DNA from 3 places in the Microcella flavibacter genome. Region 2 is predicted to be linked to each of the others. Evidence: predicted binding sites of a transcription regulator. Region 2 holds the regulator's gene; each other region holds the start of a gene.
The links. Region 2 encodes HrcA, which represses chaperone genes, less so after heat shock. Its sites were predicted from a motif close to TTNGCACTCGNNNNNNNCGAGTGCNAA; they were not measured.
Positions count from the first base shown of each region.

Region 1: groES (co-chaperone GroES) is a predicted target of HrcA. The motif match lies at 5,374-5,400, and genes of this name have one in related genera.
Region 3: HGB54_RS02095 (Hsp20/alpha crystallin family protein) is a predicted target of HrcA. The motif match lies at 5,291-5,317, and genes of this name have one in related genera.

Region 1 covers NZ_CP051299.1:391,433-401,576, forward strand. The annotation lists gene alr (alanine racemase) at 1-838, shown strand, start outside; gene tsaE (tRNA (adenosine(37)-N6)-threonylcarbamoyltransferase complex ATPase subunit type 1 TsaE) at 835-1,356, shown strand; gene tsaB (tRNA (adenosine(37)-N6)-threonylcarbamoyltransferase complex dimerization subunit type 1 TsaB) at 1,340-1,951, shown strand; gene rimI (ribosomal protein S18-alanine N-acetyltransferase) at 1,948-2,433, shown strand; partial or broken gene tsaD (tRNA (adenosine(37)-N6)-threonylcarbamoyltransferase complex transferase subunit TsaD) at 2,426-3,480, shown strand; gene HGB54_RS01895 (DUF4190 domain-containing protein) at 3,575-4,030, shown strand; gene HGB54_RS01900 (class I SAM-dependent methyltransferase) at 4,151-5,329, opposite strand; gene groES (co-chaperone GroES) at 5,481-5,777, shown strand; gene rarD (EamA family transporter RarD) at 5,928-6,875, shown strand; gene HGB54_RS01915 (ABC transporter substrate-binding protein) at 7,024-7,824, shown strand; gene HGB54_RS01920 (ABC transporter substrate-binding protein) at 8,035-9,303, shown strand; gene HGB54_RS01925 (ABC transporter ATP-binding protein) at 9,489-10,144, opposite strand, start outside.
Region 2 covers NZ_CP051299.1:1,219,700-1,229,843, forward strand. The annotation lists gene HGB54_RS05765 (aldehyde dehydrogenase family protein) at 1-420, shown strand, start outside; gene HGB54_RS05770 (ketopantoate reductase family protein) at 501-1,556, opposite strand; gene truB (tRNA pseudouridine(55) synthase TruB) at 1,609-2,487, shown strand; gene HGB54_RS05780 (hypothetical protein) at 2,549-2,917, shown strand; gene HGB54_RS05785 (HAD family hydrolase) at 2,962-3,663, opposite strand; gene HGB54_RS05790 (flavin-containing monooxygenase) at 3,660-4,778, opposite strand; gene hemW (radical SAM family heme chaperone HemW) at 4,972-6,201, shown strand; gene HGB54_RS05800 (DUF4870 domain-containing protein) at 6,232-6,603, opposite strand; gene HGB54_RS05805 (DUF4870 domain-containing protein) at 6,683-7,063, opposite strand; gene hrcA (heat-inducible transcriptional repressor HrcA) at 7,278-8,297, shown strand; gene dnaJ (molecular chaperone DnaJ) at 8,302-9,411, shown strand; gene HGB54_RS05820 (16S rRNA (uracil(1498)-N(3))-methyltransferase) at 9,418-10,144, shown strand, end outside.
Region 3 covers NZ_CP051299.1:436,579-446,722, forward strand. The annotation lists gene HGB54_RS02070 (ABC transporter ATP-binding protein) at 1-380, shown strand, start outside; gene HGB54_RS02075 (hypothetical protein) at 412-2,367, opposite strand; gene HGB54_RS02080 (MGMT family protein) at 2,494-2,859, opposite strand; gene HGB54_RS02085 (GNAT family N-acetyltransferase) at 2,899-3,351, opposite strand; gene HGB54_RS02090 (NADP-dependent isocitrate dehydrogenase) at 3,479-4,693, shown strand; gene HGB54_RS02095 (Hsp20/alpha crystallin family protein) at 4,787-5,209, opposite strand; gene HGB54_RS02100 (FAD-dependent oxidoreductase) at 5,379-6,848, opposite strand; gene HGB54_RS02105 (FAD:protein FMN transferase) at 6,845-7,756, opposite strand; gene HGB54_RS02110 (hypothetical protein) at 7,740-8,180, opposite strand; gene HGB54_RS02115 (S8 family peptidase) at 8,554-10,144, shown strand, end outside.

The DNA of each region.
Region 1 (10,144 bases), 830 kb from region 2:
CCCGCACGGCGACCTCGAGCCGGCGCTCGCGGCGGGCGTGGCGATCGGCGTGAGTTCGCTCGCGCAGCTCGAGCGCGTCGCCGCGGCCGGGCACCGGCCGGCCGTGCACCTCAAGGCCGACACCGGGCTCAGCCGCAACGGGGCGGTCGAGGCCGAGTGGGGGGCGCTGCTCGAGCGCACGGCGGCGCTCGTGGGCTCCGGCGCCGTGCGTCTGGAGGGCGTCTTCAGCCACGTCTCCGGCACGAGCGCCGACGACGACCGCGCGCAGCTCGCCGCCTTCGAGCGGTTCCTGGATGCCCTGCAGGCGCACGGCCTCGAGCCGGGCATCCGCCATCTCGCCGCCTCGGGCGCGGCGCTCGACCTGCCCGAGGCCCGCTACGACATGGTGCGCGCCGGCATCGCGCTCTACGGGCTGCCGCCCGCGCCGCACCACCGCTCCCTGGAGCTGCGGCCGGCCATGCAGCTGAGCGCCGCGGTCGCTTCGGTGAAGCGCGTGCCCGCGGGCAGCGGCGTCTCGTACGGCTACCGCTTGCGCACGGGGGAGGCGTCGACGCTCGCGCTCGTGCCGCTCGGCTACGCCGACGGCGTGCCCCGTGCGGCCGAGCACGCCCCCGTGCTCATCAACGGCCGCACGTTCCCGGTGGTCGCCCGCATCGCCATGGACCAGCTCGTCGTCGACGTCGGGGATCACCCCGTGGCCGTCGGCGACCGCGCGGTGCTCTTCGGGGATCCGGCGGAGGGCGAGCCGAGCGCCGAGCACTGGGCCGACGCCGCGGGCACGATCGGCTACGAGATCGTCACCCGCATCGGCCGCCGCGTGACGAGGACGCGCGCGTGAGCATCCGTCTGCGCATCGTCGACCCGGAGGCGATGGAGGCCCTCGGCGCCCGCATCGCCGGCGAGCTGCGCGCGGGCGACGCCGTGCTGCTGTCGGGCGAGCTCGGCGCGGGCAAGACGACCTTCACCCGCGGGCTCGGTGCGGCGCTCGGCGTGCGCGGCACCGTCACGAGCCCCACCTTCGTGCTCGCCCGTACGCATCCGCGCGAGGACGGGGGAGCGCCGCTCGTGCACGTCGACGCCTACCGGCTCGGCGACGCGGCCGAGCTCGACGACCTCGACATCGACTTCGCCGGATCGATCGCCGTCGTCGAGTGGGGCGCGGGGCTGCTCGAGCACCTCGTCGACGAGTGGCTGAGCATCACGATCATGCGGCCGACGGGCGCCGGGGCTGCGGGCGCCGCCGACGACGCCGGTACCGACCCCGACGAGGCCCCCGTCGAGCCCCGCGAGGTGATCATCGAGGGCGTCGGCGAGCGCTGGTCCGACCTAGGCTGGCTGCATGCTGCTGGCGATTGACACCTCCGCGGGCACCGCGGTCGCGATCGTCGACGACGACGGCCGGATGCTCGCCTCCCGCTCCACCCCTGACACGCGCCGGCACGCCGAGGTCATCGGGCCGTTCCTCGCCGAGGTGCTCGCCGAGGCCGGCTCCGCACCGCTCACGGGCGTCGTCGCCGGCATCGGCCCGGGCCCGTTCACCGGCCTGCGGGTCGGGATCGCCGCCGCCCGCGCCGTGGCGCTCGCCCGCGGCGTGCCCCTGCACGCGGTGCCGAGCCACGACGCGGTCGCCCTCGACCGCGTCGTCGGCGGCGTCGCGGCCGGCCGGTTCGCCGTCGTCACCGACGCCCGCCGCCGCGAGGTCGCCGTCACCGTCTACACGGCGCAGCTGCCCGTGCCCGTCGTGCTCGAGCCGCCGCACCTCATCGCCCGCGCGGCCTTCGCGCCCGCGCACGACGTACCCGCCTACGAGGTCGCCGAGATCCCCGCCGTCGAGCTCGCGCGGGTGGCGCAGGCGCGGCTCGCCGCCGGCATCCCGCTGCCCGAACCGGCGCCGCTGTACCTGCGCGCCCCCGACGTGACCCTGTCGAGCCCGAAGCGGGTGACCGGGTGACCGCGGCCGAGGCGGGGCGCGGGGCGGGCATCCGGCTGCGCGATGCCGAGTTCGCCGATCTCGACGCGATCATGGCCCTCGAGACCGCGACCTTCCCGACCGACGCCTGGAGCCGCGACCTGATGGCCGCCGAGCTGGCGAGCCCGCACACCGCCTACCTCGTGGTCGAGTCGGGCGACGAGGTCGTCGCCTACGCGGGGCTGAGCGCGCCCGCGGGGTCGGAGCAGGCCGACATCCAGACCATCGCCGTCGACGGCACGCATCGCCGGCTCGGCATCGGCACGGTGCTCGTCGAGCAGCTGCTCGGGGCGGCCCGGTCGCGCGGCGCCGCCGAGGTGTTCCTCGAGGTGCGCGCCGACAACCCGGGGGCCGAGGCGCTGTACGCGCGGCACGGCTTCGCGCGCATCGCCGTGCGGCCGCGGTACTACCAGCCCGACGGGGTCGATGCGATCGTCATGCGGAAGATGCTCAAGGATGCGTGAACCCTTGGTCCTCGGCATCGAGACGAGCTGCGACGAGACCGGCGTCGGCATCGTGCGCGGCACCGAGCTGCTCGCCAACGTCATCGCGAGCTCGATGGACGAGCACGCGCGCTTCGGCGGCGTTGTGCCCGAGATCGCCGCGCGCGCCCACCTCGAGGCGCTCGAGCCGACGATCCGGGCGGCGCTCGCCGAGGCGGACGTGACCCTCGACGAGCTCGACGCCGTCGCCGTCACGAGCGGGCCGGGCCTCGGCGGCGCCCTCATGGTCGGCGTCGGCGCCGCCAAGGCGCTCGCGATCGCGCTCGAGAAGCCCTTCTACGCGGTCAATCACCTGGTGGGGCACGTCGGCGCCGATCTGCTGCGCGATGATGCGGGGGATGCTCCGCTCGAGCTCCCGACGATCGCGCTCCTCGTCTCGGGCGGGCACACGAGCCTCCTCCACGTGCGCAGCCTCACCGACGACGTCGAACTGCTCGGAGAGACCATCGACGACGCCGCCGGCGAGGCCTTCGACAAGGTCGCCCGCCTGCTCGGGCTGCCCTACCCGGGCGGTCCGCAGATTGACCGCGCGGCGGCCGAGGGCGACCCGCGCGCGGTGCGGTTCCCGCGCGGGCTGAGCCTGCCGAAGGATCTCGAGCGGCACCGCTACGACTTCTCGTTCTCGGGGCTCAAGACCGCGGTCGCCCGGCACGTCGAGGCGCTGCGCGACCGCGGCGAGGAGGTGCCCGTGGCCGACATCGCGGCGAGCTTCCGCGAGGCCGTCGCCGATGTGCTCACGGCGAAGGCGATCGCGGCCTGCCGCGACCTCCGGGTGCCCCGGCTGCTGCTGGGCGGCGGGTCGTCGCCAACGCCCGGGTGAGGGCGCTCGCCGCGGAGCGCGCGGAGGCGGCGGGGGTCGCGCTGCGCATCCCGCCGCTGTCGCTCTGCACGGACAACGGCGCGATGATCGCCGCGATCGCCGCCCAGCGGATCATGGCCGGGCACGGCCCCTCCGACCTCGGGGTCGGCGCCGATTCGACGCTGCCCGTGACCGTCGTGCAGGCCTGAGCGCTCGCGTTGACACCCCGCGCCGCGCCCTGACACAGTGGAGCCGACGCGTCCTCGCGTCGCGCTGACCACCCCAGCCCCAGGAGCACACCCCATGACCGACGTCCCTCCCGCACCGCAGCCGCCCGAGCAGCCGGCGACGCCCGGCGGAACCACGCCGCCGCCCGCCGCTCCGTCCGCCCCGGCCGCGAACCCCTACGCGCAGCAGTCCTCGGCGCCGTACGGCCAGCCCGTCGCCGCGCCCTACGGCGGCCAGGGCTACGGCGCTCCGCAGGAGAAGACGAACGTGCTCGCGATCGTGTCGCTCTGCCTCGGCATCGCGGCCTACGTGATCATCCCCTTCATCGGCTCGATCGGCGCGATCATCACCGGTCACATGGCGCTCGGCCAGATCAAGCGCACCGGCGAGAAGGGCCGCGGGATGGGCCTCGCCGGCCTCATCCTCGGCTACGTCGGCATCGCGCTGGGCCTGCTGCTCGTCATCGGCTTCATCGCGCTCATCGGCGTCGCCGGCACGGCGTCGTACAGCACCTTCGACGACTTCAGCTGACACTCACGCGTCACCCGACGGCCCGCTCGCGCACCCGCGCCGGCGGGCCGTCGTGCGCGCGGGCGCGCTAATCCGGGATGCGCAGCGCGGGCGGCGCGATCGGCCCGGCCGCGCGCGGCCTCAGTCGCAGCGCTCGACGAGCAGCGCCGCGCGCTCGCCCGCGAGGCGCGTCAGCACGAGCGTCGCCGAGCCCGAACCCGTCGGCTTGAGCTGCTTGCGGAACGCCGCCGGGTCGATGTCGACCCCGCGCTTCTTGATCTCGACGGTGCCGATGCCGCGCTGCTTCAGCTCGCGGCCGATGCGCTTGGCGTCGAGGGGCCATCGCTCCAGCACGCGGAACGCGCGGGCGAAGGGGGTGGGCTCGAGCCGGTCGGCGGTGATCCACGCGATGGTCTCGTCGAGCATCCGGCCGTCGAGGCGGCGCGCGAGGTCGCCGATCAGGCGGGCGCGGATGACAGCGCCGTCGGGCTCGTAGAGGTACTCGCCGAGCGCGCCGGCGGCCGCATCGGCGCTGTCCGCGGGGGCCGTCAGCTCGGCCGAGCCCTCGGCCGTGAGCACGAGCGCCGCGCGGCCGATGCCGTCGCGGGCGAGCGCGCCGCTCCACAGCACGAGCTCGACGACCTCGCCGCCGTCGCTCACCCACTGCGCCTCGAGGCCCTCGGGCAGCAGGGCGCGGTCCATGCCCGGGGCGAGCTTGATGCCGGTGGGGCGCTGCGCCGCGAGGGCGAGCGCCGCGTCGAGGCTCGGCGAGAAGTCGTCGGGGGCGGAGAGCCGGCGCGCGCCCTCCCGTCGGGCGGGGTCGAGCCAGAGCCCCTCGGCGCGCTCGACGTCGAAGGCCGTCGCGTCGCCGAGCTCGACGGTCGTGCGCACCCAGGGCGCGAGGTTGTACGAGGCCACGGCTGCGGTCGGCTCGTCGCGCTCGACGGCGGTCACGCGCAGGTCGAGGGCCGAGAAGGCCATGCTGTCGCCGCCGATGCCGCAGCCGAGATCCGCCACCGACCCGAGCCCGGCGGCGCGGTAGCGCCCCGCGTGCTGCGCCGCCACGGCGAGCCGGGAGGCCTGCTCGAGGCCGGGCGCGGTGAAGAGCATCCGCTCGGCGAAGGGGCCGAACTTCGCGACGGCCTTGCGGCGCAGCCGGTACTGGGTGAGCACGGCGGCGACGCGGGCGGGGGGATGCCCCTCCTTCCGCAACCGGCTGACGAGCCGCACGGCGTCGGGCGCGCCCTCGCTCGGCGGCAGCTGCTCGAGCAGCCCCAGCGCCTCGGGGGTCAGCAGCTCGCGCAGCTCGCTCGTGTCCATCCCCCGATCCTGCCAGGCGGGGTGCGCGCCGGGGCGCCGCGCTATTGGCACTCGGATTGCACGAGTGCTAATCCCTTGGGTACAGTGGAACTGGCACTCGCACCTCGAGTGTGCCAACTCCCTCATCGTCTTAGGAAAGAAGAGGTCAACCGTGTCGGTCTCCATCAAGCCGCTCGAAGATCGCATCGTCATCACGCAGGTCGAGGCGGAGCAGACCACCGCCTCCGGGCTCGTCATCCCCGACACCGCCAAGGAGAAGCCCCAGGAGGGCGAGGTCGTCGCCGTGGGCCCCGGCCGCATCGACGACAACGGCAACCGCGTGCCGCTCGACGTCGCCGTCGGCGACAAGGTCATCTACTCCAAGTACGGCGGAACCGAGGTCAAGTACGACGGCCAGGAGTACCTGGTGCTCTCGGCCCGCGACATCCTCGCGGTGATCGTCCGCTAGGACGCAACCCTCGCCGAACGGCCCCCGCTCCTCCTCGGAGGGCGGGGGCCGTTCGCATGCCGCAGCGGCGGGGATGCTCCCGTCGCGGCCCCGGCGGACGGTCGCCCGACGCGTCCGGGGCGGCGGTCGCGCGGGCGTACGCTGGCACTCGTGACCGAGCCCCGCCCCTCCTCCTCGGGCCTCCTGCTCGCGATCGGCGCCTACGGGCTGTGGGGCTTCCTGCCCGTCTACTTCCTGCTCCTCGCGCCGAGCGGGCCGATCGAGATCGTCGCCTGGCGCATCCTGCTCTCGCTCGTCTTCTGCGGGCTGCTCATCGCCGTCATGCGCGGCTCGAGCGGCGTCGGCCGGCTCGTGCGCGACCCGCGCATCCTCAAGCTCAGCCTGCTGGCGGGCATCCTCATCGCCGTCAACTGGCACGTGTACCTCTACGCCTCGCTCAACGGCTTCATCGTCGAGGCCGCGCTCGGCTACTTCATCAACCCGATCGTCACCGTCGCCCTCGGCGTGGTGCTGCTGCGCGAGCGCCTGCGCCCCGGCCAGTGGGCCGCGGTCGGCATCAGCATCGTGGCCGTCATCGTGCTCGCGGTCGGCTACGGCGAGCTGCCGTGGATCTCGCTCGTGCTCGCCTTCTCGTTCGGCTTCTACGGCTACGTCAAGAACCGCATGGGCACCGCCGTCACCCCCGTCGGCGGGCTCACGCTCGAGACGGCCTGGCTCGTGCCCATCGCGATCGCCGAGCTCGTCTGGGTCGCGAGCCTCGGCGGCGGCATCACCCTCGGGCAGGAGGGCGCCGGCCACGCCGTGCTGCTCGCACTCGCGGGCGTCGTCACCGCCGTGCCGCTGCTGCTCTTCGCGGCCGCCGCACGCCGCCTGCCGCTCTCGGTGATGGGATTCATCCAGTACTTCGCGCCGCTGCTGCAGTTCGCCTTCGGGGTGTTCGTCATGAACGAGCCCATGCCGCCCGAGCGCTGGGCCGGCTTCGCGCTGGTGTGGGTGGCCCTGGTGGTGCTCACAGTCGAGGCGATCCGGCACCGGCGCCGGTCGCGGCGGCCGCAGCCCGCGCCGATGCCCGAGACCGGGCCCGTCACGACCGTGTGACGAGGGCGGTTCGGGATGCCGCTGCCGGGCATCCCTCGCCCCCTCAGGCGCGGCGCGCACCCGGTGCCGCAACCCGGCAGTAGCGTGCTGGCGACGGCCGCGCGCTCCGCGGCCGCCGTCGAAGCTCCTCTGCTGGAAGGACCGGCCCATGCGCCTCCTCACCGCCGTGCTCGCCTCGGCCGTCGCCCTTGCGCTCGCCGTCTCGCTGGCCGCGTGCACGCCGGCCGCGCCGGAGCTCGAGACCGTCGCGGAGCCGAGCCCGACCCCGACCGCCGTCGCACCCGAGCCCGCCGGCGACGGCGTGCTGCGCGTCGCCACCCTGCTGCCGAGCCCCGGCGATCTGGCCGGTACCGCGCCCGCGCGGATCGCCGCCGTCGAGGCCGCCGTGCGCGACCTCAACGCCGCCTCGGGCGTGCTCGGCGCCCCCGTCGAGGTGCTGCACCGCTCGGCCGGCACCGCCGAGGGCGACCAGCTCGACGCCGCGTTCGCCGACCTCGTCGCGCGCGGCGTCGACGTCGTCATCGGTCCCGCCGATGCCGCGCTCGTCGAGCGGATGCTCCCGCTCGCGACGGCGGCGGGCGTCGCCGTGATCGTGCCCGCCTTCGACGGCGCCGCCGCCACGGCGGGCGAGGAGGCCGACGAGTCCCTCGCGCAGCGGCTGCGGCAGTCGGATCCGGCGGTGCAGTCGACCGCCTCCGCACCCGAGGCGTACGACGCCGTCGTGCTCGCCGCCCTCGCGGCCGTGCTCGCCGACGACGACGCCGGGGTCTCGATTGCCTTCGCCATCCCTTCGGCACTGGCCGGAGGCATCCCCTGCGCCTCGTACGGCGCCTGCCTCGCGGTGCTCGAGACCGAGCCCGTCATCCTCCTCGAAGGCCGCACGGGAGGGCTGACGGCCGCCGAGGCGCCCGGATCCGACGGTCTCGTGGTGGGGCTCGCCGCGAGCTGATCGATCGGCGCCGGTGATGCGGAATCCGTCGCGCCGGGGCCGCAGAGCGACAGAATCCGTACCCGCGAACGGGGGGTTCGCTCGTTTCCCGGTGTTACAGGGATGTAATGCCAGCGTATTGTGCGCGTGCCCCGCCCCCCGTACGGTGACAGGACGGCGACGGCGCCATGTCGTCGCTTCCTGAACACATTCCCTTACGCAAGGAGCACCATGGGCGTTTTCACCACGGCTAAGGCCGGCCGCTCGCGCGGCGCCAAGGCAGCACTGAGCGGCTTCGCTCTTCTCGGCGCCAGCGCCCTCATCCTCAGCGGCTGCGCGGCGACCCCCGCCGCCGAGGAGACCACGGACGAGCCGACGGGCCCCCGCGAGGACCTCACGCTCAACATCGGCACGATCCTCCCGCAGTCGGGTGCGCTCGCGTTCCTCGGCCCGCCCGAGGAGGCCGGTGTCGCTCTCGCCGTGCAGGAGATCAACGACGCCGGTCTCGGCATCGAGATCAACCCGATCTACCGCGACTCCGGCGACACCACCACCGACACCGCCACCGTCTCGGTGACCGACCTCCTCTCGCAGGACGTCTCGGCCATCATCGGCGCGGCCTCGTCGGGCGTCTCCTTCACGGTCATCGACCAGATCACCGGCGCCGGCGTCGTGCACTTCTCGCCCGCCAACACCTCGCCCGACTTCACCACCTACGAGGACGACGGTCTCTACTTCCGCACCGCCCCGAGCGACCTGCTGCAGGGCGAGGTGCTCGGCAACGAGATCGCGGCCGACGGCAACTCGACCCTGGGTCTGCTCGTCCTCAACGACGCCTACGGCACCGGCCTCGCGGCCGCGCTGACCGAGACGTTCGAGGCGGCCGGCGGCGAGGTCGTCGCCGAGGAGCTCTTCAACGAGGGCGACACCAGCTTCGACGCGCAGATCTCGTCGATCACGGCGGCCGACCCCGACGCGATCGCGGTCATCACCTTCGACCAGGCCAAGGTCGTCGTGCCGTCGCTCGTCGGCGCCGGCTACCCGGGCGAGAACCTGTACTTCGTCGACGGCAACCTCGCCGACTACAGCGCCGACTTCGAGCCCGGACTGGTCGAGGGCGCCAAGGGCACCCTTCCCGGCCCGGCACTGGACGACTCCTTCCAGGAGCGTCTGCTCGAGGTCGACCCCGAGCTCGATGACTTCAGCTACTCGGCCGAGTCGTACGACGCCGTCATCCTCATCGCGCTGGCTGCGCTCGCCGCCAACTCGACCGAGGGCGCCGACATCGCGGCCCAGCTGCAGGAGGTCTCCGGTGGTTCCGGCGACGGTGAGACCGCGACCGACTTCGCGTCGGCCGCGCAGATCATCCTCGACGGCGGCACGGTCGACTACGACGGCCCCTCCGGCCCGGTGACGTTCGACGAGAACGGCGACCCGACCGAGGCGACCATCGGCATCTACCAGTACCTCGCCGACAACACCTACGAGCGCATCAACTAGTCACAGCAGCTAGGCGATCGTTCGCCGAAGGGCCCCGGCTTCGTGCCGGGGCCCTTCTTCGTGCGCGGGGCGCCGGCGCAGCATCCCGGATCGGACCGCGAGGGACTGCCGCCCACCGACGCAGGCGCAACGACGAGGGCCCCGCCGGATCGCTCCAGCGGGGCCCTCGTCGCGTCGTGCGGCGCCTAGTCCTGGCCGAGCGTGCCCAGGTAGAGGCCGATGACCTTGGGGTCGTTCAGCAGCTCGCGGCCGCTGCCCTCGTAGGCGTCGCGGCCCTGGTCGAGCACGTAGCCGCGGTCGCAGATCTGCAGGCAGCGACGGGCGTTCTGCTCGACCATGATGGTCGTGACGCCCGCCTTGTTGATCTCCTTGACGCGGATGAACGCCTCGTCCTGGCGGACGGGGGAGAGGCCGGCGCTCGGCTCGTCGAGCAGGATGACCTCGGGGCTCATCATGAGCGCGCGGCTCATGGCGACCATCTGGCGCTCGCCGCCCGAGAGGGAGCCGGCGCGCTGCGGGAGCCGCTTGCCGAGCTCGGGGAAGATCGCCGTGACGAACTCGAGCCGCCCCTGGAACTCCTTGGGCTTCAGGAAGATGCCCATCTCCAGGTTCTCCTGGATGGTGAGGGTCGGGAAGACATTGTTCGTCTGGGGCACGAAGCCGACGCCCTTGGCGACGAGCTTGTTCGCCTTGAGGTTGGTGATCTCGTCGCCGTAGAGCGAGATCGTGCCCTCGCGCACCTTCACGAGGCCGAAGATCGCCTTCAGCAGCGTCGACTTGCCGGCGCCGTTCGGGCCGATGATGCCGATGAGCTCACCGGCGCGCGCGGTGAGCGAGCACT
Region 2 (10,144 bases):
ATCGCGCCGCAGGAGCGCACGGGCGTCTCGCTGCTCGGCCTCGCGGCCGTCGTCGCGCCGATCGTGCTCAGCGGCAACAGCGTCGTCGTCGTCGCCAACGAGGCCTCGCCGCTCTCGGCGATCTCGCTCAGCGAGGTGCTCGCGACGAGCGACGTGCCCGGCGGGGTCATCAACATCCTCACCGGATCGCCGGCCGAGATCGCGCCGTGGCTGGCCTCGCACGCCGACGTCAACGCCCTCGACCTCGCCGGTGCGGGCTCGATCGGCGACGGCGCGGCGTGGATCGACCTGCAGATCGCGGCGGCCGAGACGCTGACGCGGGTGCTGCCGCCCGTGGTCGGTGCCCCGGCGCCCTCGCTCGAGCGCGTCACCGCCTTCGTCGAGACGAAGACGGTCTGGCACACGAAGGCGATGGCCTAGCGCCGCACGCCTCCCCGTTCCCGGGCCGGTCCTCGTGGTGGGGGACCGGCCCGTCCTCCGTCCCCTGCGGCTCGCGGGCGTCAGGCGACCGCGTCGACCGCCCGCAGCACGGCCTCGGGCGTCAGGAAGACGCCCGTGCGCTCGACCTCGTGCACGAGCGACACCAGGGCCGCGTTGATCGGCGCGGGCACGCCCGCTCCGGCCCCGGCGGCGACGACCGCGCCGTTGAGCGCGTCGATCTCGGTCGTGCGCCCGCGCCGGATGCTCTGCAACGTCGACGCGGGATTGGGCACCTCGCCCATGCCGGCGACGAGAGCCAGGGGTACGGCATCGCCTTGGACGGGGTCGCCCAGGGCGTCGGGTGGCGTGAGGAGGGCATCCACCGATCGCGGGCCCACGGGGCCGATCGTCGCCCAGTCGACGCCGAGCGCCCGTCCCACCGCGGCGGTCTCGCGCATGCTCGCGGTGAGCAGGCGGCGCAGCGCATCGTGGGCGACGACCTGCTGCACGCTGAGCCCGGTGATGGCGGGCAGGGCGTTGACCTGGTTCACGAGCAGCTTCGTCCACTGCGCGCCGCGCACGTCGGCGGCGGTGGTCACCTCGGCGGGCACGGCGCCGCGCAGCAGCGGCAGCGCGACGGCGAGGGCCGCGTCGTCACCGCCGAGCGTGAGGCCGGCGGGACCGGTGACGTCGATGCGCCCGGGCTCGATGAGGCTCGCGGCGAAGAGGGCGAGGCCGAGGGCGACGGGGGAGCGCGGCAGAGCGTGCCGTACCGCGTCGGCGCCGCCGAGCCCGTTCTGCACGACGAGCACCGGAACGCCGTCGCACGCCGTCGCGGCGGTCAGTGCGGCGGCCGAGTCGTGCGCCTTCGTGGCGAGCACGAGGAGGTCGAGGTCGGCGGGCATCCGCTCGACGACGGCGAGGGGATGCTCGGACGCGCCCCACCCGCCGGTGAGCCGCAGCCCGTGCGCGCGCAGGGCATCGCCGTGCTCGCCCCGCGCCGTGACGAGCACCGCGTGCCCCGCGCGGTCGAGCAGCGCGGCGAGGGCTCCGCCGACGGCGCCGGCGCCGAGCACGCCGATCCGCAGGCTGCCTCGTCGCTCGCCCTCGACCCCGTCCCGCGCCCCGTCTCGCACCCCGGAATCCTACGCGGCGGCGTCGCGCTACCGTGGAGGCGTGACCAGCGGAATGCTCCTCATCGACAAGCCCGCCGGGCACACCAGCCATGACGTCGTCGCCCGCGCCCGCCGCGCGCTCGGCACGCGCAAGGTCGGCCACGCCGGCACGCTCGACCCCATGGCCACGGGCCTGCTGACGCTCGGCGTCGGCCCCTCGACCCGCCTGCTGACCTACCTCGTCGGCCTCGACAAGCAGTACGAGACGACGATGCTGCTCGGCCGCGCGACGACCAGCGACGACGCCGAGGGCGAGCCGATCGGCACCCCGGCGCCGGCCGACGCGCTCGAGGCGGTCACGGACGCGCGCCTCGCGCAGGAGGTCGCGCGGCTCACGGGCGCCATCGAGCAGCGCCCGAGCGCCGTGAGCGCGATCAAGGTCGACGGCCGGCGCGCCTACGACCGGGTGCGCGCCGGCGAGGAGGTCGCGCTCGCCGCCCGAGCGGTCAGAATCGCGGCCTTCGACGTGCTGGCCGTGCGCCGCACCGGCGGGGCGATCGAGGTGGATGCCCGCATCGACTGCTCCTCCGGCACCTACATCCGCGCCCTCGCGCGCGACCTCGGCGCCGCGCTCGGCGTCGGCGGCCACCTCACGGCGCTGCGCCGCACCCAGGTCGGACCGTTCGCGGTCGCGAGCGCCATCGACCTCGATCGGCTCGCCGAGCAGGGCCCCTCCGCCCTGCTCGCCGCGGCGGCGGTGGCCGAGCAGCTGTTCCCGGTGCTGCGGCTCGATGCGCAGCAGGCCGTCGACCTCGGTCACGGCAAGAAGCTCGACCTCGCCGGGCGGGAGGACGCCGAGCCCGTGGCGGCCGTGGCCGAGGACGGCCGCCTCGTCGCGCTCGTCAGCGTGCGGCGCGGGGTCGGCCGTACGCTGGTGGGGTTCCCCGCGTGAGCGACCGCGGGCGGGCATCCCATCGCCTTATCGGGGCGCGGACGACAGGCAGGAGCACGCGGTGATCGAGTGGTTCACGACCGCCCAGGTCGCCGTCGCCGTCGTCATCGGCGTCGTCTGCCTCGTCGCCGGCGGCATCGGCCGGCCACCGAGCGACCTCACGAACGGGCTCAGCGCGCTGCTGACGCTGCTGCTGCTCGCGCAGGTGGTCATCTCGATCGTCGCGCCCGTGGTCGGCAACGAGCCGACCGGCGACCTGCTCGAGTACTGGATCTACCTCGTCTCGGCGCTGCTGCTGCCGCCCGCCGCGATCGTCTGGGGGCTCGTCGACCGCTCGCGCTGGGCGACGGTCATCCTCGGCGTCGTTGCCCTCGCCGTCGCCGTCATGGTCTACCGCATGGGCGAGATCTGGTTCGCGCAGGTCGCCTGAGCCGGCGACGGGGCGGGATGCCGTGCCGTCGCGCGCGGCGTAGCTCAGGCCGCGTCGAGCTCGTCGAGCGCGTCCAGCACCGCGGGCAGGCCATGCGCGAGGTCGGCGACTACGACGACGGCGGTCGTCTCGCGCAGTTCCTCGACCGTGTACACGCCGGTCGCGACGGCGATGAAGGGCATGCCCGCCGCCCGCGCCGCCTCGTCGTCGCGCGGGGTGTCGCCGATGATGACGAGCCGCTCGCCGGGGATGCCCGCGCGGGCCGCGAGCGTGATCTCGCTGCGCACCCGGGCGCTGCCGCCGAAGTACGACCGGCTCCAGTCGAAGAGCGCGGGGTCGAGCCCCGCGCCCTCGAGCTTCACGCGCGTGCGCGTCGCCGAGTTGCCCGTGAGCAGCGCGTTCATGAAGCCGCGCTCGGCCATCGCGGCGAGGGCCTCGGGCACGCCCGGGGCGATGACGCGCCGCTCGCCGGCCTCGTGCCGGGCGACCGAGAGCGCGTCGAGCCGGGCGAGCGCCTCGGGCTGCCGCTCGGCCGGGTAGTCGAAGGCGTCGAGGATCTCGAACAGGATCTGCCCGTCGGTCTTGCCGTGCGCGCGGGGGAGCGGCGGGCTCAGCTCGCGGCCGACCGCCTCCTCGACGGCGAGGTGGTAGAGCGCGCCGCCGCCGGCGGCGGCGTTGAACAGCAGCGTGCCGTCGACGTCCCAGAGGATGGTGGTGGGGGTCGGGGCGGGGAGCGGCGGGGTCACCCGTCCAGCCTGGCAGAGGCGGTGCGCGCCGCCCGACCGAGGTGCGCGCGCAGCGCGGCGAGCAGGTCGCGGGAGTCGGCGGCGATGCCGTGCAGGATCGAGGAGTCGAGCCGGCTCTGCCAGGGCAGGCCGATCCAGTAGAGCCCGGGCACGGGCGAGACGCCCTCCTGCTGGATCGGCGCGCCGTGCTCGGTGAGCGCCCCGTCGATGTGCACGAAGGGGTAGTGCGTGCGGAACCCCGTCGCCCAGAGCACGGCGTCGACCTCGAGCTCGGTGCCGTCGGCGAGGACGAGCGCCGTGGGCCGGGCATCCACCACCCTGCTGGTGCGCAGGGCGAGACGGCCGGCGCGCGCCGCCCGCTTCGCCTCCGTGCCGAGGATGCCGTCGCCGCGGGAGTGGATGTAATGGCTGATGCGGCTCTCGGCGGGCGAGCCGAGGATGCCGAGGAGCTTGAGCGGCCAGTAGACCGAGATGCCGAGGATGCGCTCGGGGATGAACCACGGCGGCGCGGGGGCGACCATCGTGACCTCGCGCGTGGCGGCGAGCTCGACGGCGAGCTGCGCGGCCGAGTTGCCGCCGCCGACGACGGCGGTGCGGCCGAGGGGCAGGTCCTCGGGCGCGCGGTAGGCGCTCGAGTGCAACTGGGCGATCGCGTCGTCGAGCTTCGCCCCGACGCGCGGCACCCGCGGGTACTGGAACGGGCCGGTCGCGATGACGACCGCCCGGGCGCGCACCGCGCCGCGGGAGGTCTCGGCGACGAAGCCGTTGCCCTCGCGGCGCACGGCGCTCACGCGCGCCCCGGTGACGACCGGCAGCTCGTGCGCGACCGCGTACTGCTCGAGGTAGTCGGCGACCTCGTCCTTGCTCGGGTAGTAGGCCGTCGACGCGGGCAGCGCGCGGCCCGGCAGCGCGGCGAACCGGCGCGGCGTGAAGAGCACGAGGCTGCGCCAGCGGTCGCGCCAGACGTCGCCGACGCGCGCGCGATCGTCGACGATCACGACGGGGATCCCCGCCTCGCGCAGCCGGAACCCCATGCCGAGCCCCGCCTGCCCGCCACCGACGACGAGCACCTCCACGCTCTCGGGCAGGGCGGGGTGGGGGCTCTCGTCGCTCATGCGCCCATCTTCGCCGCTGCGGTAGCGCATCCGCTGGACGCCGCCGCCGCGCCGCGCGCCCCGGTGTCGACAACTCAGGAGTGCCGCTCCCGTTCGTCGCCGATCGTGGGTGCGCGGCACTCCACGAGCCCGCGTCTCCTGAGTTGTCGACGGGGGCCGCCGGAGCGCACCGTGCGCGGTGGGAGGATGGAGCGTGCCCAGCGCCCTGCCCCTCGCCGATCCGGCCCCCGACGACGGGATGCTCCCGCCGAGCGCGGCGGAGGGCGCGGGGTCGCGCGACCTCGGCATCTACCTGCACGTGCCCTTCTGCCGCGTGCGCTGCGGGTACTGCGACTTCAACACCTACACCGCGGAGGAGGTGCGGGGCGTCTCGCGGTCGGACTTCGCCGACCAGGCCATCGCCGAGCTCGACCTCGCGCTCTCCGTGCTCGAGCGCGGCGGCCTGCCCCCGCGGCCGGTCAGCACGGTGTTCTTCGGCGGCGGCACCCCGACGCTGCTGCCGCCGAGCGACCTCGTGCGCATGCTCGACGCCGTCGAGCAGCGCTTCGGTCTCGCCCCGGGCGCCGAGATCTCGACCGAGGCGAACCCCGACTCGATCGATGCGGCCGGGCTCGAGCAGCTCGCGGCCGCGGGCTTCACCCGCCTGAGCCTCGGCATGCAGTCGGCGGTGCCGCACGTGCTCGCCGTGCTCGAGCGCACGCACGACCCGGCGAACGTGGCGCGGCGGGTGGCCGAGGCGCGCTCCGCGGGTCTCGGCGTGAGCCTCGACCTCATCTACGGCACGCCGGGGGAGTCGGCGGAGGACTGGAGCCGCAGCCTCGACGCGGCCCTCGCCGAGCATCCCGATCATCTCAGCGCCTACGCCCTCATCGTCGAGCCCGGCACGAAGCTCGCCCGGCAGATCGCGCACGGCCAGGTGCCGCCCGTCGACGACGACCTGCACGCGACGTTCTACGAGATGCTCGACGCGCGCATGGCCGAGGCCGGCTACGACTGGTACGAGGTGAGCAACTTCGCCCGCACGCCGGCGCAGCGCTCGCGGCACAACCGCGCCTACTGGACGGGTCAGGACTGGTGGGGCGTCGGGCCCGGCGCGCACAGCCACATCGGCGGCACGCGGTTCTGGAACGTCAAGCACCCCGCCGCCTACGCGCAGCGGCTCGCCGCGGGCTCGTCGCCCGCCGCGGGGCGCGAGGAGCTCGATGCCGAGACCCGTCGGGTCGAGCGCGTGATGCTCGAGACGCGCCTGGCCGAGGGGCTGCCGCTCGACTCGCTGAGCCCGGCCGGGCGCACGCGGGTCGCCGGCCTCATCGCCGACGAGCTCGTCGACGCCGTCGCGGCCTTCCGCGGCCGCGTCGTGCTGACGCGCCGGGGCCGTCTGCTCGCCGACGCCGTGGTGCGGCGGCTGCTGCCCGACGACTGACCGGCGGCGGACGGGCCCCGGTCGATCGCGCTAGCGGGTGAAGGGGATGGCGAGCGGGTAGCGGTAGAACTCGCCGCGGGAGGCGGCGATGGCGGCGATGATGCCGAAGACGAGGCTGAGGATGCCCGCCGCGAGGATCAGCAGGAACCCGACGCCGATCCAGCTCGTGATGAAGCCGACCACGTAGACGATGAGCATCGTGAGCTGGAAGTTGAGCGCCTGACCCGTGTGGTGCCGCACGAAGGGGCCGCGCTCGCGCAGCACCAGGTAGGCGACGAGCGGCACGATGAGGAAGACGACGATGCCGCCGACGTGGGTGAGGATCGACCAGAGCTTCTCGTCCTCGGGCCGCATCGTGACGGGGCTGCTCGAGTACGGGTTCGCGGGGGGCTGATCGGTCATGCGACCAGTATGGCGGGCGGGTCGCCGACGACGAAGGGCCCGACCGCGGACGGTCGGGCCCCTCTGCCGGTGCGGCGCGCTACTTGATGAGGCGCAGCGCGAACGGGTAGCGGTAGGCGTGGCCGTCCTTCGCCTTGAGGAAGGCGACGATCGAGAGGATCAGGCCCGCGATGTACGCGGCCCAGGCGACCAGGTAGAAGAGGAAGCCGATGACGACCACGAGCAGGATCGTGCCGATGATGTAGGCGACGATCTGGATGCCCAGCAGCGTGATCTGGAAGTTCAGCGCCTCCTTCGCCTCGGCCCGCGTGAACGAGCCGCGGTCCTTGAAGACGAGGTAGATGATGAGCGAGGGCAGGATGCCGAGGATGCCGCCGAGGTGGGCGAAGGACGCCCACTGGCGGTCCTCCGCCTCGCTGAGCGGTGCGGCGGCGGATGCGGGCGGGGGCGTGGTGGTCATGGATCGGTGCCTTTCGACGCGGCGGTTCGGAGGGTGGTCCCCGGGGGTGGGGCGATCGCATGCGGGGCCCCGCGCGAGCGGCGCCGGACGCCCGAGGGCACCCGCACATGCACAAACTAGCGCCGCCGCACCGCGCGGGCAACGATCGGGGCCCCGCCGACCGCGGTAGAATTGGCAGTCAGACTTCACGAGTGCCAGTCAGAGGGGGTGGGTGATGGTCTCCGAGCGTGCCATGCACGTGCTCCGGGCGATCGTGCAGGACTACGTCTCCTCGCGCGAGCCCGTCGGCTCCAAGGCGATCGTCGAGCGCCACAGCTTCGGCGTGAGCGCGGCCACGATCCGCAACGACATGGCCCAGCTGGAGGAGGAGGAGCTCATCGCGGCACCGCACACCTCCTCGGGCCGCATCCCCACCGACAAGGGGTACCGCCTCTTCGTCGACCAGCTGCAGGATCTCCGTCCGCTCACGAGCGCGCAGCGCGGCGCGATCGAGGCCTTCCTCGATCAGTCGGTCGACCTCGACGACGTCTTCGGCCGCACCGTGCGCCTGCTCAGCCACCTCACCAATCAGGTCGCTCTCGTGCAGTACCCGACGCTCGGCAATGCCCGCGTGCGCCACGTCGAGCTCATCCCGATGTCGGCCACGCGCGTCATGACGGTGTTCATCACCGACGGCGGCCGCGTCGACCAGCGCATCATCGAGCTGCCCGCCGAGACCGACGAGGTCTTCATCGGCGAGCTGCGCGCGAAGATCAACGCCGCGCTCGACGGCACCGAGCTCGCCCAGGTCACCGAGGTCGCCGCCGCCCTCCCGGCCCAGTTCGCCGCCGAGCGCCGCGCCTCCGTCGCCGTCATCGCCGATTCGCTCGTCGGGCACGTGGATGCGCATCGCAGCGACCGCCTCGTCATCGCGGGGGCGGCGAACCTCGTGCGCACCGAGGGCGACTTCGCGGGCAGCGTCTACCCCGTGCTCGAGGCGATCGAGGAGCAGGTCACCCTGCTGAAGCTGTTCCGCGAGATGGAGCTCGACCAGTTCGGCGTCTCCGCCCGCATCGGGCGCGAGAACGACGAGGTGCTGCGCGAGACCGCGGTCGTCACGAGCGCGTACAGAGTCGGTGCAGACCGATCGGCCAAACTCGGGGTGCTGGGCCCCACCCGGATGGATTACTCGAACAACATGGCAGCCGTTCGCGCCGTCGCGCGCTACGTCTCACGGCTGCTCGGTGAGGATTAGGCACGTGGCAGACCATTACGACGTTCTCGGCATCGCCCGCGATGCGAGTGCGGACGACATCAAGAAGGCGTACCGCCGGCTCGCGCGCGAGCTGCACCCCGACGTGAACCCCTCGGGCGACGCGGCGGAGCGGTTCAAGCTCGTGACGCACGCCTACGACGTGCTGAGCGACCCGCAGCAGCGCCAGCAGTACGACCTCGGCGGCTCGGGCGGCTTCGGCGGCGCGGGCGGCGGCAACTTCGGCGGCTTCGGCGACATCTTCGAGACCTTCTTCGGCGCCGGGCAGTCGCAGCGCGGCCCGCGGTCGCGCCGCGAGCGCGGGCAGGACGCCCTGCTGCGCGTCGAGGTCGAGCTCGAGGAGACCGTCTTCGGCACGACCCGCCAGCTCGAGGTCGACACCGCGGTGCTGTGCGAGACCTGCAACGGCTCGTGCTGCTCGCCCGGCACCGAGCCGGCCACCTGCGACATCTGCCGCGGCTCCGGCCAGATCCAGCGCACCGTGCGCAGCCTGCTCGGCAACGTCATGACCTCGAGCCCCTGCGGCACCTGCCGCGGCTACGGCACGGTCATCCCGAGCCCCTGCCCCACCTGCGCGGGCCAGGGTCGGGTGCGCGCTCGGCGCGCCATCCCGGTCGAGATCCCCGCGGGGGTCGACACGGGCCTGCGCATCCAGATGCCCGGGCAGGGCGAGGTCGGCCCCGCCGGCGGCCCGAACGGCGACCTGTTCCTCGAGATCAAGGTCAAGACGCACGACACCTTCAGCCGCTCGGGCGACGACCTGCTCGCGACGCTCGAGGTGCAGATGACCGACGCCATCCTCGGCACGACGGCGACGCTCGCCTCGCTCGACGGCGACGTCAGCGTCGAGATCAAGCCGGGCACGCAGAGCGCCGAGATCCTCACCGTCAAGGAGCGCGGCATCACGCGCCTGCGCGGCAGCGGGCGCGGCGACCTGAAGATCGGCGTGCAGGTGGTGACCCCGGTGCGGCTGAACTCGAAGGAGACCAAGCTCGTGCAGGACTTCGCGAACAGCCGCCGCCCGGTCGCCCCGCAGTTCTCGACCTTCCAGCAGGGCCTGTTCTCGAAGCTGCGCGACCGCTTCCTCAACCTCTAGGCCCGCGTGGCGCACTTCTACCTCGACGAGTCGCTCATCGCGCCGGCGACGGTCGGCGAGACGGTGGCGCTGCGGGGGCAGGATGCCCGGCACGCCGTGACGGTGGCCCGACTCCGCACGGGCGAGCGCGTGGCGCTCGGTGACGGTGCCGGTCTCGTCGTCGAGGGCGAGGTCGTGCGGTCGGATCCCGCCGAGGTGCTGCTGCGCGCCGAGTCGATCGTGCGCGAGCCCGTGCCGAGCCCCCGGCTCGTGCTCGTGCAGGCGCTCGCCAAGGGCGATCGCGACGAGCTCGCCGTGCAGGCCGCGACCGAGCTCGGCGTCGACGGCGTGCAGCCCTGGCAGGCGGCGCGCAGCGTCTCCCGCTGGGAGGGCGCGAAGGCCGAGAAGGGCCGCGCGCGCTGGCAGACGATCGTGCGCGAGGCGAGCAAGCAGGCCGTGCGCGCTCATGTGCCGCCGGTCGCCCCGGTGGTCGGCACGGCCGCGCTCGCGCGCCGGCTCGGCGAGCCCGGCGAGCCGGGCGCCTCGACTCTCGCGCTCGTGCTCGACCCGCTCGGCGATGCCGCGCTCGCCGCGCTCGACCGCTCGGCGCTCATCGGCGAGGGCGCCGACGACGTCACCGAGATCCTGCTCGTCGTCGGCCCCGAGGGCGGCATCGCTCCCGAAGAGCTCGCCGCGCTCGAGGCCGCGGGCGCCCGTCGTGTGCGGCTCGGCGCCACCGTTCTGCGCACCTCGA
Region 3 (10,144 bases), 780 kb from region 2:
CGCACGCCTTCATCGAGGCGCTGCCCGACGGCTACGACACCGACGTGAACAAGCGCGGCGGCCGCGTCTCGGCCGGGCAGCGGCAGCTCGTGTCGTTCGCGCGCGCCTTCCTCGCCGACCCGGTCGTGCTCATCCTCGACGAGGCGACCGCCTCGCTCGACATCCCGAGCGAGCGTCTCGTGCAGCAGGGTCTGCAGACCCTCCTCGCCGACCGCACGGCCGTCATCATCGCCCACCGCCTCTCGACGGTGGCGATCGCCGACCGGGTGCTCGTCATGGAGCACGGCCGCATCATCGAGGACGGCACGCCCGTCGAGCTCATCGCCGGCTCGGGCAAGTTCGCGCAGCTGCACGCGGCCTGGCGCGAGTCGCTCGTCTAACCCGCGCCGGGCATCCCGTCGTCGACCGGCCTCAGATGTGGCGTCGGCGACCGAAGACCATCAGCGTCCCCGACAGGAGTGCGAGGGCCGCGAGCCCGGCGAGAGCCGGTGCGCTCGCGCCCAGTGCCGAGCCGGTGCTCGCCAGGGCGTCGGGCTCAGTGCCGTTGCTCACCGGGGGCTGCTCGACGGGCGCGACGACGGGGACGACGTCGATCGTCACCGATGCTGACACCGCTCCGAGCGTCGCCGTGATGGTGTGGGGGCTCGCGGTGGGGAACGTCACCGACAGCCCGTCCACGACATCGGTGGGGACCGACGAGGTGAGGACAACGCCGCGTGTGTCGACCGCGTTGCCGAACTCGTCCTCGCCGGTGACGGTGAAGGACAGCGACCCGCCCTCGGCGACCGAGGTGGCCGACGGCGTGATCTCGAGAGAATCGGCGTCCGCGGCGACCACCGTGATGTCGAATTCGGTCGCGGGCGAGAACGGACCCCAGGTCGAGGTCGCTGTGATCGTGCAGACGCCGGCCGTCTCGAAGACCGCATCGCCCGTGAAGGGGCAGTCGCTCGAGGCGAAAGTCACGGCCGGTTGCGGCGACACCGGGTCGCCGAGGGAGTCGAGGACCGTGACGGGGGGCGTGAACGGCTCGCCCGCCGTTGCGGTGAGGTCAGCGGGCTCAGCCGACACGGCGACCGAGCCCGCGCCCGCGGCGAAGAGCGGGGTGGTGCCCGACCCCGAGGTGTCGGTCGCGCCGGTGAACCAGGTGCCGGTGCCGTCGGGGGACGTGTTCCACGCGGTGCCGGTGGGGGGATCGGCGAGTGCGCGGAACCCTGCATCGAGCGTGGGCCCGAAGACCGTCGTCGACGGGGTCGCGTCGCTGTAGGTCAGCGTGCGGCTGTTCCCGGTGACGAGTTCGGCCGCCGGGGCCAGCGCGATGACGCCGTTGTTGGTGATCGTCGCAGGGCCGACGAACGAGGCGCCGACGGTGGGCGTCAGCTCGGAGCCGAGGATCCGCCCGGTCGCGCCCACGGTGATCGAGGTGCCGCTCGGCATTCGGAGGATCCCGGACGGGATGCGGAGGTCGCCGTCGACGACGACCGTGCCCGGGGCGCCTTGAGCGACGTTGAAACTGGACAGGCCCGGCCCGAATACCGTCGATCCGGAGCCGACTCCCGAGCTCAGGACGACCGCGCCTTCCGCGCCGATGGTGAGCGACCCTGCGCCGCCCGTCGAGACGCCGTACGCGTCGCCCCCGCCGAGCGTGGACGCGCCGGAACCCGTGCCCGATGCCGTCAGCACGCCGCCGGTCACGGTGATGTCGGCGCCGCGGCCACCGGGCGTTCCCGCACCGCCACCGATCGCGACGCCGTAGGGCGAGGTGGTCGACGCGAAGACAGAACCGCCGGTCACTGTGACGACGCCGCCATCGCCACCTGGGTTGCCTCCTCCGTTCGCGCCCCCGATGGCGCTTCCGTACACGGCACCGCTCACCGCGGTGACGGTGCCGCCCTCGACGATGAGTTCTCCGGCGGATTGCCCGATCCCGCCCGCGCCGATGCCGCCGCCGTAGATTCCGCCGGTAGCGAGGATCGCCCCTCCGGCCACTCGGAGTGTGGCGCCCGTGGTCAGGATGCCGGCCTGCGTGAGCGAGCCGGAGGCGTTCGTCGTGAGCAGGCCTTCCGTACCGTCCGACGGGCCGGTGATCGTGAGCTCTACGCCGGTACCGATGGCGATCGATAGGAGGGTGAGGTCGTGGGTCGTGAGATCGATGGTGGTGTCGCACGGAACCTGGAGCTCAGTGGCCGCGGCCACGATGTCGGCCCCGATCACGATGGTGTTCGGAGCGCTCGAGCAATCGGCGAGCGCGGTGGTGAGGTCGGTGATCGTCGTCACGGTCGACGTCGCCGCCGCGGCCGGGGCGACGGTCGACCCGAGAACGAGGGCGGACGTCGCGGCGAGGAGAACAACGGTTCGAGGTGCGCGCAAGGGGGGTCCCGTCGTCGGCGACAAGTGTCGGAGAGCCTCAGTGTAAGCAGGGGGAGTGCCGTAATGACAGCACGGGATCGCCCGCATGCAAAGGGCGGCTGCAGGATGCCCGGCGCGAGCCGCGCGTCAGCCCACGCCCTCCGGCGCCCAGCGGCACGCCGCGAGGTCGAGGCGGTAGGCGTCGGGCTCGCCGCGCGGGCCCCGCCACCGGAGCGGAGTGGACTCGCGCTCGTAGTGCTCGAGCGCCGCGGCCTCGTGGCCGGCGGGAGGGCGCGCGTCGGCGCGCACGACCCGCCACCACGGCAGGCTCGAGCCCTCGCCGGCCATGACGCGGCCGACCGCCCGGGCTCCGCGGGAGCCGAGGGCGGCGGCGACGTCTCCGTAGGTCATGACGCGGCCGGAGGGGATCTCGGCGACGACGACCAGCACGGCGCCGCCGAAATCGAGCGGCGCGGGTGCGTCGTCGCGCGCGGGCTGCGGGCGGGCATCCATCGCAGGGGAGGGGCGGAGGGGCGAGCGGGAGCGGCGGCGCTAGATGCCCAGCGAGCCGATCTTCTCGCCGTACTCGGTCTCGCCGACCTCGACGAAGCCGAGGCGCTGGAAGAAGGCGCCGGGGCCGTCGTCGCCGGTCTCCCAGATGACGGTGATCGCGTCGAAGCCGCGCGACTTTGCCTCGGCGGCGAGCTCGTGCACGGCGAAGCGGCCGACCCCCTGGCCCTGCTTGGTGGCGTCGACGTTCACCCGCCAGATGCAGGCGCGGAACTCGGGGCGGTCGTGCTCGGCGTCGAAGTTGCCGCGGATGAAGCCGACCACCTCGTCGCCGCGCAGGACGACGCGGGCCCAGGTGGTGGTCGGATTGAGGTACGCGTCGGCCGCCGAGTACGAGACGGGCGTGACGTACTGCTCCTGCCCGGGGCGCAGGGTGAGGCCGTTGGCCGCCACGATGGTCTTCGCCGACAGCTCTTCCAGCCGCAGTTCGCTCATGTCCTCAGGCTATCGAGATCCCCGCGGACGGGGGCGGGAGATTTATCTCGATATCGAGATACCTCGGGCGAGCCGCTAGACTTCTGCGGGCTCCGCCGCAGGTGCGACGGACACCAGAAAGGACCCCGTGCAGAAGATCAAGGTCGAAGGAACGGTCGTCGAGCTCGACGGCGATGAGATGACCCGCATCATCTGGCAGTTCATCAAGGACCGCCTCATCCACCCGTACCTCGACGTCACGCTCGAGTACTACGACCTCGGAATCCAGCACCGCGACGAGACCGACGACCAGGTCACGATCGACGCGGCGCACGCCATCCAGAAGCACGGCGTCGGCGTCAAGTGCGCCACCATCACGCCCGACGAGGCGCGCGTCGAGGAGTTCGGCCTCAAGAAGATGTGGCGCAGCCCGAACGGCACGATCCGCAACATCCTCGGCGGCGTGATCTTCCGCGAGCCGATCATCATCTCGAACATCCCCCGCCTCGTGCCGGGCTGGAACAAGCCGATCATCATCGGCCGTCACGCCTTCGGCGACCAGTACCGCGCCACCGACTTCCTGTTCAAGGGCGAGGGCACGCTGACCGTCGAGTTCACCCCGAAGGACGGCGGCGAGGCCCAGAAGTTCGAGGTCTACCAGTCGCCCGGCGACGGCATCGCGCAGGTGCAGTACAACCTCGACGCCTCGATCATCGACTTCGCGCGGGCCTCGCTCAACTACGGCCTCTCGCGCAACTACCCGGTGTACCTCTCGACGAAGAACACCATCCTCAAGGCCTACGACGGCCGCTTCAAGGATCTGTTCCAGGAGATCTACGAGAACGAGTTCAAGGACAAGTTCGAGGCCGCCGGCATCACCTACGAGCACCGCCTCATCGACGACATGGTCGCGAGCGCGATGAAGTGGGAGGGCGGCTACGTCTGGGCCTGCAAGAACTACGACGGCGACGTGCAGAGCGACACCGTGGCCCAGGGCTTCGGCTCGCTCGGCCTCATGACCAGCGTGCTCACGACGCCCGACGGCAGGATCGTCGAGGCCGAGGCGGCGCACGGCACGGTCACGCGCCACTACCGTCAGCACCAGCAGGGCAAGCCGACGTCGACCAACCCGATCGCGTCGATCTTCGCCTGGACCCGCGGGCTCATGCACCGCGGCAAGCTCGACGGCAACGCCGAGCTCATCACCTTCGCCGAGACCCTCGAGGACGTCGTCATCACGACCGTCGAGAGCGGCAAGATGACGAAGGACCTCGCGCTGCTCGTCGGCCCCGACCAGCAGTGGCTCACCACCGAGGCCTTCCTCGAGGCCCTCGACGAGAACCTGCAGCAGCGCCTGGCCTAGCGCCGAGCGCGCGGTCGTCGACGACGGCCGCCAGAACGAGGGATGCCCGCGACGACTCGTCGCGGGCATCCTGCGTTCTCGGCAGAGGGCGGGCTAGGCCGAGACCTCCGCGCGATCCTGGGTCGTGGCGACGCTGATCTTGCGCGGCTTCGCCTTCTCGACCACGGGGATCATGACGCTCAGCACGCCGTTCTCGTAGTGCGCCGAGATGCCCTCGGTGTCGATGTCGTTGCCGAGGGTGAGCTGGCGCAGGAACGAGCCGGCGGGGCGCTCACGGGTGAGCCACTGCACGCCCTCCTGCGAGCGCGGGGTGCGCTCGGCGCGGATCGTCAGCAGCTGCCCGTCGACGTCGACGTCGACCGAGCCCGGGTCGATGCCGGGCAGATCGGCGCTGAGCACGAAGTGGTCGCCGTCGCGGTAGAGGTCCATGGGCATGAGACGCGGGCTCTCGCGCCGGTCGAGCAGGCTGCCGGCCATGCGGTCGAACTCGCGGAACGGGTCGAAGAGCATCGACATGGGGATCGTCCTCCTGGGTGACTGCCGCCCTCGCGGGCGGGGTTCCGAGAGTTGAGTCGGGGCGACTCAACTGCGGATAAATTAGCACTCGACCCGCGAGAGTGCCAGCCCCCGCCGAGTACGTTCGTGCAGGGCGAACGGATGCCCCGCCGAGGCCGCCCGAGGGTGCTCAGTACCCCGCGAAGTAGTCCGTGCGCACGCGCTTCGCGCCGGCGGCGCGCAGGGCCGAGGCGCCCGCGGCGACCACGGCGGGGGAGCCCGAGACGTAGCCCCGGCGCTGCCCGATGTCGGGCACGTGCTCGCGCAGGGCATCCACCGTCAGCGCATCGCGATCGAGCACGACGATGCGCGCCCCCGCCTGCTCGAGCGTCTCGCGGTAGAGGTGCTCGTCGGGGCTCGAGGGCACGAGCACGGCGACGACGTCGCGCTGCTCGCCGCGGTGCGCGAGCTCGGCGAGCTGGCTCACGAAGGGGGTCACGCCGATGCCGCCCGCGACGAGCACCAACGGCGTCGCGGCATCCTTCGGCAGCACGAAGTCGCCGCTCACCTGCGTGGCGCGCACGAGCGAGCCCGGCTCGAGGGCGGCGAGCTCGCGCTTGAAGGACGAGCCCTCGGCGAGCATCCGGGTGCCGATGGCGACGTGCTCGGCGGACGGGGCCGAGGCGATGGAGAAGATGCGGCGGGTGCCGCGCACGTCGGCCTTGTGCGGCAGGTGCAGCTCGAGCCACTGGCCCGCCTCGAACGGCACCGGGCGGGTCGGGGTGAAGCGCAGCTCGACCGCGGAGTCGGAGAGGGGGCGCGAGTCGACGAGGCGCAGCGCGAAGCCGCGGCGGCGCGAGACCGCGAAACCGACGAGGTTGCCGACGACGAGGGCGAGCTCGGGGGAGTTCGCGAGCAGGAACGGGCCGACCGGCTGCGCGAAGGGCAGGAAGATGAGCAGGCCCGCGACGGCGGCGACGAGCACCTGCTGCCACCGCCGGGGCGGGAGGGTGAGGGGCTCGGTGAGCATGTAGCCGGCGAGGAACACCACGGGCGTCAGCAGCACAGCGTTCTGCAGCACGTCGAGCGCGGGCAGGCCGACCGCGATGCCGCGGCCCACGTACACGACGACCGCGACGGCGACGAAGACGACGCCGATCTCGAGCCGGCGCGTGCGGTCGAGCAGCAGCAGCGCGCCGATCGCGACCACCGGCAGCATCGCGGCGGTGCCGATCCACCAGATGCCGACGGTGAGGCCGAAGAAGCCCGCGATGAGGACACCGGTCGCCGCGGGGTTGAGCAGGTGCCGCCCGCGCCAGACGAGCAGGTACTTCGACAGCGCGGCGAGGACTCCGGCGGCGGCGGCGCCGACGAGGCTCATGGTCGTGGCCTGCGGCGGCACGAGGCAGGCGATGATGAGCGCGGTGATGACGCTCGACTCGCGATGCGGCACGACGCGCGCGAGGCGCGCCGCGACCTCGTTCGCGCCGATCGTGGCGACGAGCACCACGCCGGTGACGCCGAGCAGGCCGAGCGGGTCGACCCCGATGATCCCGACGGCGCCGAGCACGACGCCCATGACGATGACGGCGGCGAGGGCGCCGACCGTGAGGCGGTACATGCTGACGCGGCCCGTGACGGCGTCGATCGCGGCTCTCATCGGAACAGCTCACCCTTCCAGTCGGCGCTCGACTCGATCGAGCCGTCCGAGAGCATCCTCACCCATGCGACGCCCAGCCGGTCGCCGATCGCGTGCGGATCGCCGAGCAGCAGCGCGGTGGCCGCCCCGTCGGCCACGAGCGCCGAGTCGGCGACCGCGAAGGTGCCGATCACGCCCTCGTCGATCGGGCGGCCGGTGACGGCGTCGACGATGTGGTGCAGGCCCGCGCCCCAGCGGCGGCGATCGAGCGCGCTCGCGCACAGGGCGCGGCCGTCGGCGAGCTCGACGACGCCGATCGCCTTGGCCGGGTTGGCCGGGTTCTGCAGCGCGACGCGCAGCCCCGCACCGCCCCAGGCGCGCAGGTCGCCGCTCGCGTCCACGATCGGGTCGACCACGTCGTGCTCGCGCAGCACCTCGCCGACGAGGTCGACGAGCAAGCCCTTGCCCGCGGCGCCGACGTCGAGCGTCACCGGGGCGACGGCGTCGAGCCGCAGATCGCCGTCGGCGGAGCGCACGAGCGTGATCGCGTCCTCCCACACGGGCGCCGCGAGCGGCGGGCCCGAGGGTTCGAGCCGGTAGGCGGCGTCGTAGCCGAGGCGCTCGAGCGAGGCTCCGACGAGCGGGCTCATGCGGCCGCCGGTGAGGGCGTAGAGCTGCTCGTACAGGCCGAGCAGCGGTGCGGCATCCTGCGGCAGCGGCCACGAGCCGGGGGCGGCGGCGATGCGGGCGACGAGGGAGTCGTCACGGAACCGCGACCAGTCGGCGTCGAAGCGCGCGATGCGCCGGGCGACCGCCGCGCGCGCCTCGGCGGGGATGCCGCCGGGGGCCTCGATCGACCAGGGGACGCCGATCGCCTCGAACGTCCAGGCCTCATCGACCGGGGCCGAGGCCTCAGCCGACGAGAGCATCCGCCTTGATCGCCTCGAGGGCCTCGAGGAACCCGCCGCTCGTGAGCGACGAGCCCGCGACCCGGGTGACCTGCAGCTCGTCGATGTCCTTGCCGACGACCTCGGCCTCGATGCCGCCGACGAACTGGTCCTGGTAGTACTGCGTCGTCGAGTTGCTGCCGCCGGGCGTCACCGCCACGGCCGTCACGATGTCGCCCTCGAGGGTGAGCTGCACGATGACCGACTCGGTGCCGTTCGGCGACTGGTAGGCGCCGCTCGCGCTGTACTCGCCGTCGGTGTACTCGGCCGAGGTGTCGGCGGGGCCGGCGGGCCCCTCGGCGGCCGCATCGCCCGCCGCCGAGCATCCGGCGAGCGTGCCGAGCAGGGCGAAGGATGCCGCTGCCGCGGACGCGGGAGCGGAGAACGAGCGGGCGCGAGAGGTCATGGGGTCTTCCGGAGGAGGTCGTGGGCGTCGATGCGGGGCGAGGGCGACGTGATCAGCATCCCGACGCCCGGTGGGTATTCGCTGTGCTCGGTGGGAGCGATTGCTGCACGGTCGATGCGAGGCGCCGAGGATTCGGTGGATACCCCGGTGGACGCAGAGTTCACCCGGTGGAAACAGAAAGGGTTGTCTACCCGCTTTCGGGGGGCTTATGGTGAGGCCACCACCCGAGCCCGACGACGACGTCGGGCCGTTCACGCCCTCCACGAGAAGGATGCACACCGCTGTGACACTAAGGGAGAGCCGCTCGTCGGCCCAGCACCGTCCACACCGTCCGCTCGCCCGAACCGCCGCAGCAGCCGCCACCGCGGCGCTCGTGGCCGCGAGCCTGCTGACGGGCACCGCCGCGAACGCGGCCCCCGGCGCTCCGGGAACCGGGGTCGGCGCGATCGACTTCGAGGCCGGGCGCTACATCGTGACGCTCGCCGAGCCGGCGGTCGCCGCCTACGAGGGCGGCGTGCCGGGCATCCCCGCCACCGCCCCCGAGGAGGGCGAGCAGCTCGAGGCCCGCCGCGCCCCCGTCGCCGACTACCGCTCGCACCTGCAGCAGAAGCAGCAGGAGGTCGCGGCCGAGGCCGACGTCACCATCGACTCCTCGTACACCGTCGCGATCAACGCCTTCGCCGCCGAGCTCACCGCCGAGCAGGCGGCCGCGCTCATCACGAGCCGCGACGTGCTGCAGGTCGTGCCCGACGAGATGAAGCAGATCCAGGCCGAGACCGGCACCGAGTTCCTCGGGCTGGACGGCCCGGGCGGCGTCTGGGAGGCCGTCGGCGGCGCCGAGACCGCCGGGGAGGGCGTCGTCGTCGGGATCCTCGACACCGGCATCGCCCCCGAGAACCCGTCCTTCGCCGGTGAGGCGCTCGGCACCGCGCCGGGCTCCGAGCCCTACCTCGACGGCAGCAGCATCGTCTTCGAGAAGAGCGACGGCGGCACCTTCGTCGGCGAGTGCGTCGAGGGCGTGCAGTTCAGCGCCGACGACTGCTCGACCAAGATCGTCAGCGCGCGCTACTTCGTCGACGGCTTCGGTGCGAACCGCATCGGCGACGCCAGCACCGGCCCCGGCGAGTTCCTCTCGCCCCGCGACGGCGACGGCCACGGCTCGCACACCGGCGGCACCGCCGCGGGCAACCACCGCGTCGGCACGACCGTGAGCGGCATCGACTTCGGCCCGATCTCGGGCGTCGCCCCCGCCGCCAAGGTCGCCTCGTACAAGGTCTGCTGGAACGGTCCCGACGCGACGGTCACCACCGACGACGGATGCGCGACGAGCGACCTGCTCGCCGGCATCGACCAGGCCGTGCTCGACGGCGTCGACGTCATCAACTACTCGATCGGCGGCGGCGCGGCCACCACCACGTACTCGCCCACCGACGACGCCTTCCTCGGCGCCGCCGCGGCCGGCGTGTTCGTGGCCGCCTCGGCCGGCAACTCCGGCCCCGGCGCGTCCACGCTCGACAACGCGAGCCCGTGGATCACGACGGTCGCCGCGAGCACCATCCCCGCGTACCAGGGCACGGTCACGCTCGGTGACGGGCAGGCCTTCGCGGGAGCATCCATCACGGTCGACATGTCGGAGGACGCTGAGCCGCTCACCGGACCGCTCGTCCCGTCGCGCACCCTGGCGGCGGCCGGCGCGCCCGACCCGGAGCTCTGCGGACCGGGCACGCTCGACCCCGCGCTCGTGAGCGAGGGCGACATCGTGCTCTGCGAGCGCGGCGTCTACGACCGCGTCGCCAAGTCGGCCGAGGTCGCCCGCGTGGGCGGCGCCGGCATGGTGCTCGTCAACGTGACCCCCGGATCGGTGGACACCGACACGCACAGCGTGCCGACCGTGCACCTCGACGCCGTCTACTACGACGAGGTCACCGCCTACGCCGCCACCGAGGGCGCCACGGCGACCCTCA